4 regions of the Corynebacterium ammoniagenes DSM 20306 genome follow, and region 3 is predicted to be linked to each of the others. Evidence: riboswitches for the same ligand, from Rfam matches in the RefSeq annotation. Region 3 holds a riboswitch; each other region holds the start of a gene.
What was found. A riboswitch is a leader RNA that binds a small molecule or an ion and turns the genes downstream of it on or off. The one in region 3 is predicted to bind thiamine pyrophosphate.
Positions count from the first base shown of each region.

Region 1: linked by a shared signal. The riboswitch ahead of thiD (bifunctional hydroxymethylpyrimidine kinase/phosphomethylpyrimidine kinase) and the one ahead of CAMM_RS04525 (thiamine phosphate synthase) in region 3 are both predicted to bind thiamine pyrophosphate.
Region 2: linked by a shared signal. The riboswitch ahead of thiC (phosphomethylpyrimidine synthase ThiC) and the one ahead of CAMM_RS04525 (thiamine phosphate synthase) in region 3 are both predicted to bind thiamine pyrophosphate.
Region 4: linked by a shared signal. The riboswitch ahead of thiM (hydroxyethylthiazole kinase) and the one ahead of CAMM_RS04525 (thiamine phosphate synthase) in region 3 are both predicted to bind thiamine pyrophosphate.

Region 1 is NZ_CP009244.1:112,386-115,839, reverse strand. It holds gene CAMM_RS00595 (HNH endonuclease signature motif containing protein) at 1-16, opposite strand, end outside; gene CAMM_RS00590 (calcium:cation antiporter) at 248-1,393, shown strand; TPP riboswitch at 1,425-1,515, shown strand; gene thiD (bifunctional hydroxymethylpyrimidine kinase/phosphomethylpyrimidine kinase) at 1,586-2,422, shown strand; gene CAMM_RS00580 (TenA family protein) at 2,419-3,096, shown strand; gene tenA (thiaminase II) at 3,114-3,454, shown strand, end outside.
Region 2 is NZ_CP009244.1:709,603-713,056, forward strand. It holds gene CAMM_RS03420 (FAD/NAD(P)-binding protein) at 1-1,000, opposite strand, end outside; TPP riboswitch at 1,369-1,479, shown strand; gene thiC (phosphomethylpyrimidine synthase ThiC) at 1,476-3,290, shown strand.
Region 3 is NZ_CP009244.1:979,514-982,967, forward strand. It holds gene CAMM_RS04510 (HAD-IIA family hydrolase) at 1-581, opposite strand, end outside; gene CAMM_RS04515 (acyl carrier protein) at 578-871, opposite strand; gene CAMM_RS04520 (alpha/beta fold hydrolase) at 906-1,901, shown strand; TPP riboswitch at 1,959-2,071, shown strand; gene CAMM_RS04525 (thiamine phosphate synthase) at 2,066-2,743, shown strand; gene thiO (glycine oxidase ThiO) at 2,746-3,454, shown strand, end outside.
Region 4 is NZ_CP009244.1:108,573-112,026, forward strand. It holds gene CAMM_RS00550 (CueP family metal-binding protein) at 1-12, shown strand, start outside; gene CAMM_RS00555 (threonine aldolase family protein) at 17-1,081, opposite strand; gene CAMM_RS13035 (hypothetical protein) at 1,182-1,391, opposite strand; TPP riboswitch at 1,874-1,969, shown strand; gene thiM (hydroxyethylthiazole kinase) at 2,024-2,839, shown strand; gene thiE (thiamine phosphate synthase) at 2,836-3,454, shown strand, end outside.

The DNA of each region.
Region 1 (3,454 bases), 870 kb from region 3:
CTTGGAATATGTCCATGCCTTCGACGCTAAGCGGCACGACATGACGGGCGCGAGGGAAGCATCGACAAGCTGTGGATAACCGTGCTGACACGTCACCGAAACAGGCAAGTTATCCACAGATCTGCCGCGTTTTCATCGCGGCAATGGAGCTTCGTGCTAGGCTGCGGGGTTGAAACACACTGGCAGGACGACCTGCACAGTTAAAGCTAGAGCTGGGACGACCCTGCACTATAAGGAGTATTCGTCCATGTCAGCCTCTACTGCCCTGCGCAGCGTTTTCACTGGCTCCGTAATCGCCCGGATTGTGCTGGGCTGGGTCGCAGTCCTCATACTTTCCCTGGCTTCGTCATTTTTAGCGAGCGGTTTGTCCACGCCGTTGGTTTTCTTAGTGCTGGCAGCCATCGTTGCGGTCATCATCGTGTGCTCCGGCGGTGTGGTGACCCAAGCCGAACACCTCGCGCACCGATTAGGTGATCCCTACGGCACTCTGGTGCTCACCCTATCGATTGTGGCAATCGAGGTCATTTTGATCTCCGCAGTCATGCTGGGCCCTAGTGATCATCAGACCATCGCGCGCGATTCCGTGATGGCCACCGTCATGATTGTGCTGAACCTGGTCATCGGCCTAGCACTCATCGTTGGCGGGATGCGCCACGATAATCTCCGGGTCAACCGCACCGGAATTTCTACGTATTTGTCGATGTTGGTCGTGCTCATCGCTACGGCCTTCGCCGTGCCCGCGGTCATTGGCACCGACGGTTCTTATAACACTGGGCAGGCCATCACGATTATTACGTTGACGATTGTGCTTTACGGATTCTTCTTGTACCGGCAAACAGGTGCACAACACGGCGATTACATAGAAGTCATGGAAGCACCCGGCGCGGCGGAAGAACCTGCACCACACAGCCCGAGTATAGGGGTTATCCTGCGAGAATATAAAGGTGAAATCCTCACCCGCGCTGTGGTGCTTCTCATTACGGTCATCCCGATTGTCTTGCTGTCGCACGACATGGCTTCGCTTCTCGATGATGGCCTCACCCGCATCGGCGCACCCCTTGCGCTTTCCGGTGTCATCATCGCCATGATTGTCTTTTTGCCCGAAGCCATCACCACGGTCCGCGCTGCGTGGCAAGGCGAGGCCCAACGGGTGACCAACTTGGCCCATGGCGCACTGGTGTCCTGCGTGGGGCTGACGTTGCCGGTAGTACTGGCCATCGGCCTTGTGACCAACCAAACCGTCATCTTGGCGGAAACTCCCGCTAACCTGGTCTTCCTCGTCATCAGCCTGCTGCTGAGCATCGCTACTTTTACCGCGCATCGCGTCACTGCGGTGCACGGCAGCGCGAACCTTTCCGTGTTCGTCTTATACGGGCTCAGCGTCTTCGCGTAAAACATACCCGCGAATTTCTGTGCTAGCGTGGGCGCCAGACACGGGGTGCCCGAAAGGGCTGAGATAACACCCGAGAACCTGATCGAGTTCGTACTCGCGGAGGAATGTCGGTAATCGACGCAACAGGATATACAGGCACACCTGTATCTGCTGTGGCAGGCTCTGCGTAGTCGTACTCGATATGAGTATGAAATGGAGTTACAAGCGTTGATTCCCAACGTATTAACCATCGCTGGCACAGATCCCACGGGCGGGGCAGGAATCCAGGCTGACCTCAAAGCATTTTCCGCCCATGGTGCCTACGGAATGAGCGTGGTCACCGCGGTGGTTGCGCAAAATACTCGCGGGGTGGGCAGCATCGTCGCGATGGAACCTGAATTCGTGGCGGAACAAATCGCCGCGGTCTTCGATGATGTCCGCGTGGATGCGGTAAAAATCGGCATGGTGGCAAATGCCGAGATCGCGGATGCGATTACGCAATCACTGGACAAATACGCGCAGTGCCCGGTGGTCTTGGACCCGGTCATGGTGGCTAAAAGTGGTGACCATCTGCTCAATCAACAGGACGTTGATGCCATCCGGGAGCGTTTGGTACCGCGCGCCACGCTGATTACGCCGAATCTGCCGGAAGCGGCCGTCTTATTAGGCCGCGACACAGAGATGGCCTCGATAGAAGAAATGCGCGAGTCTTTAGCCGATTTGCGCGATTTGGGCGCGGACTGGGTGCTGCTCAAAGGCGGGCACTTAGACGGTGCAGAAAGCCTGGATATCCTCACCGGCGAAGAAACCGCAGAATTCACCGCACCACGGGTAGATACCATCAATGACCACGGAACCGGGTGTACTTTATCTGCCGCTATCGCCGCACTTGTGCCCCGCTACGGATACGTGGAAGCGGTGCGCCGCGCCAAAGAGTACCTGACTGCGGCGTTGCGTCATGCCGATGAATTGGATGTGGGCTCCGGCCACGGGCCTGTCCATCACTTCCACGCCCTGTGGGATCACACCACCCAGAAAGTGCAGTCATGACTGATACCTCCACGCCCCGTTTTAGCGACCAGCTGCGCCAGCAAAACCACGACACATGGGAAAAGGCCGTTGGCCATCGGTTTGTGCACGAGCTTTTCGATGCCACCATCGCCGACCCAGTCATGGCCGGCTACCTGGTGCAAGACTATCGCTTCCTCGATAGCTTCTTGATGCTTTTGGGATCCGCTGTGGCCAGCGCTGATTCTCTGGAGCCACGCCTGCGGATTTCGCAGTTTATCGGCGAGATTGCCGGCGATGAAAATACCTATTTCCTAGATGCCTTTGCCGCGCTCGGGGTCACTGAGGAACAACGGGAAGAAATCCCGAATACGGAGCCGACCACGGCGTTTATTGCGCTCATGCGCGAGGCGGCTGGCACGCGCGAGTATGCGGCGATTATCGCGGTGTTGCTCGTTGCTGAATGGCTCTACCTCGACTGGGCTACCCGAGAAGTAGATGGCGCTGCGCGAGCAAAGCCGGAGAATTTTGTTTATGCGGAATGGATTCGCCTGCATGATTTCCCCGAGTTCCACGAGCGCATTGCCTTTTTACGCGCCGAGATGGACCGCGTTGGCCCAGCGCACGCTGATATCGCGGCAGATTTCTTCCGGCGAGCCGTTGATATTGAATTGGCATTTTTTGATGCCAGCTACACCCACCCTCTTTCACTGTGATTTCAAGGAGAACACACATGTCTATTTTTGATGATCTAAAAGCGGCCATTGGTTCGGAATGGACGGATTTTACGGAGCATGAATTTGTAAAACAGCTGGGTGAGGGCACGTTGCCACTGGAAGTATTTCAGGATTATTTGGTGCAGGATTACCACTTCCTGGTGCAATTTGCGCGCGCAAATGCCCTGGCAGCATACAAAAGCCGCACTCTCGCGGATATTACAAGCGCCACCCAAGCAGTGCAGGCGATTTTGCACGAAACAGAACTGCACAAGCGTTTGACCGCGCAGTGGGGCATTGCCGAAGACGAGCTGCTCGCCGCGCCAGAAAAGCGCACGACGGTGGCTTATACTCGCTA
Region 2 (3,454 bases), 270 kb from region 3:
GGCCTTCCCGATCGGAGAGCTCGGCCACGACCTTTTTGAGACGTGGAATCTCTGCTGCCGGTGGCAAACCGCCATCATCGGCTTGCGGCATGAAAGGATAACCGCGACGGGAGCTGGCAAAGTACGTTGGCTCTTTACCAGTGGCGATATAGCGCAGGCCGCCCGCGGCGTTGGAATCTTCCACGAATTGGCCGCCGCGTTCTTCGGTGGTCAAAATCAAAATATCGAAAAAGCCCATGCCTAGACCGCGCGACAGTACCTTTTCATTGTCCTTGATGGAGGAAACGTCCTGCTCAATAGGATTATTCGCGCGAATCCAATTAAGATCTGGGTGATCTTCTAAGGTCTGTGCAATCCACTTTTCCTGCTCAGCAAGACCCTGCTTTTGCCAGCCGGTAACAGCAATGGTGGCGGAGGCTTGGACGCTTTCGCCATTGTTTAATGCAATGACATCAAAGTCACCGTGGTCTTCAATCGACACTGCTCGTGCCTTGTGGCTGTGCACGCGCACCCACTCAGGGATGTCCTGCAGGACCGAGTTATAAAACCAGACGAGGTAATAGCCATAGAGCGCGCGCAGGGGATAAGACTCGGGCCGGATCTGCTCTAATTCTTCGGTGCTAAAGCGTTCCCAGAGGGCATCGTCAAGCGGATGCTTGTCGACGTATGCCCGCTTTTCCGCGGATACTTCTTCATTATGACCTAAGTGCAGGCGTACCCATTCATAAATCGTGGGACCTTCCACGACCGGCGCATCAACCGTGGAGCCCGGCTCGGAAAAGAGCGTCATGCCATGGGCGAAGGTATTCATGCACAGTGCTTTGGTTTGGGAAGTATTCCAAATGCGGCCGCTGCCGTGTTGAGCCTCATCGATTAAATGAAGGTGGAACTCCTGAGGAGGATTTTCCACGGCGTTGAGGTGGGCGACGAGGCGCTCCAGTGTTGAGACACCGCGCGGGCCGAGTCCGATTATCGCAATCGAAGGCGAAGTAGTTGGCATAGTATATTTCATCCCTAAAATTCTTAGACCATGAAGTCTGTTGATTTCTATTCAAGACTATACCAACCTGTCTATTAAAAGTAGTAAGAGTGGTTCAGGGTGTGAATGGTCCTTGAATCTAATTGCCTCGGAAGCGAGCTGTACTTACTGCGCGAATGATCAGTTAGCGCGTATTTGTAGATTCTTCGATAGGGAGAATAAAAATCAGCATCTGCAGAAAATTTGAATTTAATTGCTTAAAATTCAAGCTTCAGTTCATCGGCTGATTGGGTAGCTAAGGTGCTAGTTTGCCCTGAGCTTCAGGGCTCGAAGGGCGCCGTCGTACCTGAGGAAGCTATTGCCGTGGATGTTGGTCGGTGGTAGAAAAGGAATGTCCATGCGGGTGCTCCTTTGAGGAGCTGAGATCGGGCTAATGGAGTCCGAGACCGTTGAACCTGATCCGGTTAATACCGGCGTAGGAAAGTAGGAGACTTCAATGTCTGATCCAAAAATCAGTGGCACAGGTGTGTCTAAATCACTTAACGGTGCACACAGCTCAGGAAAAACCGAGCAGCATTCTTCCCACCACATCGGATGGATAAGTGACACTCACCATGGAATTCGTGTTCCAGTAACGGAAATCCACCAAAGTGATTCACCTGATGGAACCCCCAATGAGCCCTTGCAGGTCTATCGGACAATGGGACCAGGCAGTGTGCCAGAGGAAGGTTTGGAACCGTGGCGGGCGAAGTGGATTGCCGCACGCGGAGACACAGAAACCTACCAATCGCGTGGCGTGCGTCTGGAAGATGACGGTCCCACTGCCGTGCGACGCGGGGCGTCATCCCAGCAGTGGAAGGGCCGCACCCCAGTGCCAATTCGGGCGCGTGCCGGACGCACCGTGACGCAGATGCATTATGCACGGCAGGGAATCATCACACCTGAGATGCGTTACGTTGCCCTGCGTGAGAACTGCGATGTGGAGATGGTTCGACGCGAAGTCGCGCAAGGAACCGCCATAATTCCTGCGAATATCAATCATCCGGAGTCAGAGCCGATGATCATTGGGAAAAACTTCCTGGTGAAAGTCAATGCCAACATCGGAAACTCTGCGGTGACCAGTTCAATCGACGAGGAAGTCTCGAAGTTGGAGTGGGCAGCAAAGTGGGGCGCGGACACCTTGATGGACCTTTCCACCGGCAATGACATTCACACCACTCGTGAGTGGATTATGCGAAACGCGCCGATTCCAATCGGTACTGTGCCCATCTACCAGGCGCTGGAGAAAGTCAACGGCGACGCTAATGCTCTCACGTGGGAGATTTATCGGGATACAGTCATTGAGCAGTGTGAACAAGGCGTTGACTACATGACGGTACATGCCGGGGTGCTGCTGCGGTACGTGCCGTTGACGGCAGATAGAGTCACCGGGATTGTCTCTCGCGGCGGATCGATTATGGCCGGGTGGTGCTTGGCTCATCATCAAGAGAACTTTCTTTACACACATTTCGATGAGCTGTGTGAGATTTTCGCCGCCTATGACGTTGCTTTTTCGCTTGGCGATGGCCTCCGCCCCGGTTCAATCGCTGATGCTAATGATGCAGCACAATTCGCCGAACTAGACACCCTAGCTGAGCTGACCGAACGGGCTTGGGAATATGACGTGCAGGTCATGGTTGAAGGACCTGGCCACATCCCATTTCATAAGGTTCGTGAAAATGTCGAACGCCAACAAGAACTGTGCAAGGGTGCACCGTTTTATACCCTGGGACCATTGGTAACTGATATTGCTCCGGGCTATGACCACATCACCTCCGCCATTGGTGCGACGGAAATCGCCCGCTATGGCACAGCGATGCTGTGCTACGTCACGCCGAAAGAACACCTCGGCCTTCCCAACCGGGATGATGTTAAAACTGGTGTCATTACGTATAAGATTGCTGCACACGCGGCAGATATTGCGAAGAATCATCCCGGCGCAACCGCGCGCGATGATGCGCTGTCGAAGGCGAGGTTTGAGTTCCGCTGGAATGACCAGTTTGCTCTGGGCCTAGATCCCGTCACCGCGCAGGAATTTCACGATGAAACCTTGCCGGCAGAGCCCGCCAAGACGGCGCATTTCTGCTCAATGTGCGGGCCGAAGTTCTGCTCGATGAGAATATCGCAAGATATCCGCGATACCTATGGAAGCGCTGAAGCTCAGGCCGCCATCGCGGGCATGCAACAAAAGAGCCAAGAATTCCTCGCGGCAGGCGGGCAGGTGTATCTACCGGATCCGCTGGTGAAAAGCACCGGCGAGCGAACTAATTAGCACAACAACTATTGCGCGTTTCCACAATGCTTCAATGCGGATCCCGAGCCAGCCTGAGGTTTTGGAAACGGCCTCGGAAACGCTCCCGGGAACGGTGCCTGGATATGTAGCTGCATAGATATCGCGCTACCTTTTCAGCACAGCTAGTACCTCTGTATAGAGTG
Region 3 (3,454 bases):
TGCACGCCAATGTTATTTAACGCTGAGCGCATCATGACGGGATTGGGCTTGCCCACGTAGTAAGGCTCGCGGTTGGTCGCAGCGGTAATCAACGCAGCAACGGAACCGGTGGCGGGCAAAATTCCCTGTGGGGCAGGACCGGTCACATCCGGGTTGGTGGCAATAAACCGTGCACCGCGACGGATCAGATTAATAGCGGTGGTAATGGCCTCAAAAGAATAGGTGCGGGTTTCACCGAGCACCACGAATTCCGGATTGCCATCGGTTAAAATCCACCCGGCATCATGCAGCGCGGTGGTCAACCCAGATTCGCCAATGACATAGGCGGTGCGCTCAGTCGATTGCTGCGAGAGAAACTTCGCCGTAGCCAGCGCCGAGGTCCAGATTTTATCGGCCGGGATATCTAGTCCCTGCGAGCGCAGGCGCGCTGCAAGATCCCGCGGGGTAGCCATGGAGTTATTGGTTAAGACCATGAATTTTATGTCGTTGTCATTTAACGTCTGCAGGAATTTATCTGCGCCCGGAATCATCTCACCTTCTTTGATGAGCACCCCGTCCATGTCAGAAAGATAAGAAATCATTGGTGTGCCTCCACAAATTTGGCTACATCGTCCAGCGTTTTAAGCGCTAGAGCATCGGATTCTTCGAACTTCACGCCCAACTGATCTTCGGCACGCACTGCAAACTCAATCATGTTTAACGAGGTCAGCCCCAGATCGTCCAAGCTGCGCTCGGGGTTTAAATCATCGAGTTCTGCCCCGGTAATCTCTGAAATCAGCCGCAAGTAGTCGGGAGCACCAGATGTAGATGCGGCCGGGCTTTCTTGGCCTTGCAGGTGGGCACGTAGTTGAGCACTGAGGTCATTGGACATGCCCTTAAGTTTAGCTTCTACAATAGATATCCATATGTATAAACGAAAAAGGGTCGCGGCAGCCTACCGCGGACAAGGCCGCACACACCGCGCCACCCAGCGCTTGGTGCATCAGCGCTTACATGATCACGAAACCGCGCCGGGCCTGGGGAATTTAGATGCCAAAGGCGAGGTCGATAATGACGGCGTAGACATCGCCTGGTATGAGGTGGGCAACCCCAATGCCGATGTCACGGTTGTCTTTATCCACGGCTATTGCCTGTCCTCGGAAGGTTGGTGTGACCAGGTAGAGCACCTGCGCGGGCGGTCTGATGTTCGCAGTTTGCTTGTCGATGTCCGCGGCCACGGCCTATCCTCCCGTGTTCCCGCGAGTAACTGCACCATTGATGCCGCGGCAGATGATGTGCTCGCGGTGATTTTAGAGCGCTTGCCGAAAGATAACGGGCGCATCGTGGTCGTCGGGCATTCTTTAGGCGGGATGATTGCGCTAAATCTTATCCGCCGCGCCCCGCAGGATATCTTCGAGCGCATCTCCGGCGCACTGCTAATTTCCACATCCATGCGGCGCTTTTCCGATAAAGGCGTCACCCGCCTGTTGCAATCCAGGGTGGCCAAGGCGTTTTATTCCGCCATCGGTCGCGTGCCGGATAAATTTAACCGCCTGCGCTTTGGCATTGCCCAAGTAGTCGCCCCGACGCTTGCTGCTTTGGTCGCAGGTTTCCCGCAAATGGAACGCCTGCAATTTCACACGGCGATGTTATTGGATACGCCGCTGGCCAGCTTCGTCGGCTATTTTGACGATCTGACCGAGCATGCAGAATTTGATGCCGAAGGGCGATTAAAAACCTTACATGGCCAGGTCATTATCGGCTCGATGGATATTGTCACCCCGATGAGCCAAGCAGAACTGATCTGTGAAAAATGGGGTCAGGGGGAACTTAAAGTGATTGATGGTTCCGGCCACATGGTCATTTTGGAAGAGCCGGAGCAAATCTCTCAAGCTATTGATGAAGTAATTTCTGCTGCTTAAAAGATAAAACCTTAAGGTGTTGTTGACAAAACTTCCTTCCCGCGCTTGACTGGTTTTGATTACCTCAACGGGTGCCCACCGCAGTGGGCTGAGATGAGCGCTATAGCGGCGCCGGACCGTTTGAACCTGTCTGGTTAAGACCGTCGAAGGAAGCGAGGACATTGGTGCCACACCATGCCCAACTTGATCTGCGTTGTTATGTTGTCACCGGTAACGGCTCAATTGATGAGATTGTGGACACTGCCCAGCAGGCTGCTGCGGGCGGCGCGGGAGTAATCCAAGTTCGTTCCAAACCCATTGAAGCAGGCCAGCTACTACAGCTCGCCGAGCAGGTAGCTTTGGCCGTTGCTGACACAAATCCCGCAACAAAAGTGCTTATCGATGACCGCGTGGACATCGCCGCGATCTTGATGCGCCGCGGGCTGCCCGTCCACGGCGTGCACGTGGGCCAAAGCGATATCCCCGTCACAGCAGTGCGTGAGCTTTTAGGCCCCGATGCGATTATCGGTCTAACCACCGGAACCGCCGAGCTCATCCACCAAGCCAACGAGTATGCGGGCATCATCGATTACGTCGGCGCCGGGCCCTTTCGCCCCACGCCCACCAAAGACTCTGGTCGGAGACCCATCGACTTAGAAGGCTATCCGCACCTAGTGGAGCTTTCGAAGCTACCGATTGTCGCCATCGGCGATGTCCAACCTGGAGACGTTGCAGAACTTGCTGCCACCGGTATCGCTGGCGTGGCGATGGTCCGCGCCTTTCGCGACGCCCCCTCCGCCACCGAGCTTGCCCAGAAAGTCATCGCTGACTTTTCCGCCGGCCAGAACAGGGCAGGTGCATAAACATGGCCACGAGTACAACAGGGCACGCCATAGTCATCGGCGGCGGCATCATCGGCCTGGCCACCTGCTTTGAATTCCAAGACGCAGGCTTTGAGGTCACCCTCATCGATCCGGACCCTATCTCCGGTGCCACCCACCATGCCGGGGGCATGCTGGCGCCCACCGCGGAGGTGCAATACCAGCAGCAAGCGCTGGTCCCACTCATGAAAGAATCCGCCAGGCTGTATCCGGATCTCATTCAACGCGTCACACAACACACGGACCTGCCCACCGGCTACCGCACCGACGGCACCGTACTCATTGGCGCAGACCGCGCAGATGCGCAGCACTTAAGCGAGCTCATCGACTACATCAAAGCCGAAGACCTCGACATTGAGACACTGACCACCCGCCAGGCCCGTCAGTTGGAACCAGCTCTTTCACCGCGGATTGCGAAAGCCGCGGCCATCGACGGCGACCACCAGCTTGACCCGCGCCTTTTCGCCCGCGCGCTCTTCGATGCCGTCCTTGCCAGGGGAGCACAGCACGTGCGCGAGACCGTCTCTACTATCACGCAGTCGACCACGCATCAGAGCGTGACTTTGAGCTCCGGTGCGCGTATCGAGGTTGATTCTTCTGACGTCACGGTCCTCGCCGCCGGTTTGGGCGCGGCGAAGATTACCGGGTGGTTTGACGGCGAGCACCCACTGCAACTGCGCCCAGTCTATGGCG
Region 4 (3,454 bases), 870 kb from region 3:
CGCCTTAGCTAGGGTGTCAAGCCCACACTTGTTTTATGGCTGCGGCAAAAGCGTCAATGTCGTTTTCAGTGGTGTCGAAGGAGCACATCCAGCGCACTTCATTGCGCGTGGCATCCCAGTCGTAGAAGTGGAAGTTTTGGCGCAGTTCATCGGCAATGCCGTCGGGCAGGGTGGCAAAGACCGCATTAGATTCGGTGGCTTGGGTAAATTTCAAGCCCGGTAGGTTGGCTTCTTCGAGTTTGCTGCGCAGGCGCTTGGCCATCGCGTTGGAATGACGAGCGTTGTTAAGCCACACGTCGCCTTCATATAGGGCGATGATTTGTGCGGAGATAAAGCGCATTTTGGAAGCTAATTGCATCGATAGTTTGCGCACAAACGGCAACGCCTCCGCGCCACCGACTAGCGCATCGGGGTTTAAAACCACTACGGCTTCCGCACCCAGTGCGCCATTTTTGGTGCCGCCCAGGCTGAGGACATCTACGCCGGCCTCGGTGGTAAAAGCAGACAGCGGCAGCCCGAGTGTTGCGGCCGCATTTGAAAGACGCGCGCCATCCATGTGCAGGGCCATGCCGCGAGCGTGCACATGATCCGCTAGCGCCCGAATTTCCTCTGGGGTGTAGCAGGTACCCATCTCTGTGGTCTGGGTAATGGAAACCACCAGCGGTTGCGCGCGGTGCTCATTGCCAAATCCCCATGCCTCGCGGTTGACTAATTCCGGGGTGAGCTTGCCGTCCTTGGTTGGCACGGGCAATAACTTGATTGAGCCCATGCGTTCGGGTGCGCCGCCTTCATCGACATTGATGTGCGCAGTCGCAGCACAAATCACCGCGCCCCAGCGCGGCAACAATGCCTGCAAGCCCACAACGTTTGCGCCAGTTCCGTTAAAAACCGGATACGCGGTGGCGGTGGAGCCAAAATGCTTCACGATGACATCGTCAAGCAATGCCGTGTACTCATCCGCCCCATATGCCGCCTGGTGCCCGCCATTAGCTGTCGTCAACGCCGCCAGTACCTCCGGGGCAATGCCCGAATAATTATCGGAGGCAAAGCTATGCGCGACGGGATCGTGCAGGGGTTTCACAAAATCTCCTTCAGGAATGCCGGGCTCTGCTAAAAACGGTACACCACCGCCCAGTGGTGGCGTCGCGAAGTGTCTAGAGAATCATGTACAGCAAAGCTGGTCACAGCGAGAACTTGTGGGGGTCCATGCGGTCATCTGGGAATTGGTCGAGTGTGAAAGGGGTGAGCATGAACCTGCTAATCCACGGAAGAGGGAACTCCCATACGTAATCCCAGTCATCTTCTCCTTGTTCTGCTTCCTCCCGCGTTAAGTAGGCCTTCATTGGGATAAAGTCACTGAACTCTGCGGCCAGCGGATCGTTTTGGTCCATGGAGATCTGGCCTGGAATGAATACGGAAGTTGGTGGAGAGTCGGGATCTACGGTGAATGCGAGAGGCACCTCGGCCGAGATGAGAGGTGTTCCTTTTGCTCGGGCCTTATCTGCCAGGCTACGGACCTCATCTTCTGTCCACACTGATCCACAAACAACTGTCCACGTACGCGGATCGTTTGGGCTATCGTCCCAGGTCACAGTTCTGCCTCGGTAGATAATAAACATGCTGTTCATCGGCACTCCTTATGCAGGTCGGGGTTACAGGATCGAATCATGTACTGAACAATTTTCAGAGACGAGGCGTGAGAATGCTTGTGCATAGTCCTTTGCAAAGCTATGCGCGACGGGATCGTGCATGGGTTTCATCATCTCTCCTTGAAACAGCGCTACAGTTTCTGCGCGCCGGGTTGTGAAGCACACGGTACACCGAGTGGGGGAGAGGCCGTTGCCCAGCGAGGTTGAGGTCAGTTAGTGTGGTGAGTACAGACACGGGGTGCCGTAGAAAGCGGCTGAGATTACACCCGTTGAACCTGATCTAGCTAGGACTGGCGAAGGGATTGTCCGGGATGACACTGGTCGTGCGATCACGAGGGACAATCTGGCTTCGCTCTTGAAGAAAGTTGAACGTGATGAGCCTTTCCCCCAATGCTGCGTTGCTGGATAAGCTGCGCGCGCACCATCCGCTGGTGCAGTGCATTACAAACTCCGTCGTTCCTAATTTCACCGCTAATGTTTTATTGGCCATTGGTGCGGCACCAGCCATGACGGATATCGTTGGTGAATCGGGCTCTTTTGCCCGGGTAGCCAGTGGGCTTTTGGTCAATCTGGGCACGCCGACGCCCGAGCAGCGCGAGGCGATGGAAGAAGCGGTGATTGCCGCTAATGATGCCGCCACGCCCTGGGTTTTGGATCCGGTGGCCATTGGCTTTTTGCCGATTCGCACGAGGTTGGCACAACAGCTGGCACCACAAAATCCCTTTGCGGTTCGCGGCAATGCTTCAGAGATCTTGGCGCTAGCCGGGGAAGGAGCAGGCGGCAAGGGCGTGGAGTCGGTTGATTCCACCGATGCTGCCGCGCCCGCGGCCATCGCTTTGGCTCAGCGTTTGCGCACCGTCGTTGCGGTGTCTGGTCCCGAGGACCTCATTACTGATGGTCAGCGGATCATTCGCGTGGGCAATGGTGATGAGTTGTTGACCAAGGTCACCGGCGGTGGGTGCGCATTGGGTGCGTTGATTGCGGCTTTTGCCGCAGTGCGCGGTGACTACGCCCCGGTAGAGGCAGTTACGGCAGCGCATTGCGTCTATGACATCGCCGCCGAAAAGGCCGCCGCGCAGGCTGCCGGCCCAGGTTCCTTCGCAGTTTCGCTTATCGATGCCCTATCCACCCTCACCGCTGCCGATATCACCACTGCGGAAAAAATCCGCGAAGAAAAGGTGCAGGCATGAACGAATTGCACGATTACGGGATTTACTTCATCACGGACCGCGAGTTATGCGGGGAGCGTGGGGTGAAAGAAACGGTGCGCGCTGCTGTCGATGGCGGGGTGCGCACAGTGCAGTTGCGCGATAAGCATTCCAGCTTTGACCAGCAGCTTCAACAGCTCGAAGAGCTTGCAGAAGTAATCGACGGTCGGGCAGCGTTGGTGATCAATGACCGCGTCGATGTCGCCGTTGAAGCTTATCGACGCGGGATTGCCATCGACGGTGTGCACGTCGGACAAGGTGACGCCGCAGTGGTACAAGCCCGCGAAGAACTAGGTCCTGATGCCATCGTGGGGCTGACGGCTAATACCGAAGAACACTTGCAGGCCGTGGCCGCATTACCGGAAGGCACCGTGGATTATCTCGGCGTTGGTGTTATCCGGCCAACGTCTACCAAACCAGACCACCCGCCGGCCTTGGGCATTGACGGTTTTCGCCACCTAAATTCCGTCTCACCTGTGCCGACTGTAGCCATTGGCGGCGTGCGCGAAGAAGATATCAGTCCTCTTCGCGCCGCGGGTGCTGCGGGCATTTGCTTTGTCTCTGCCCTTTGCGCCGCCCCAGACGCCGAAGCAACCG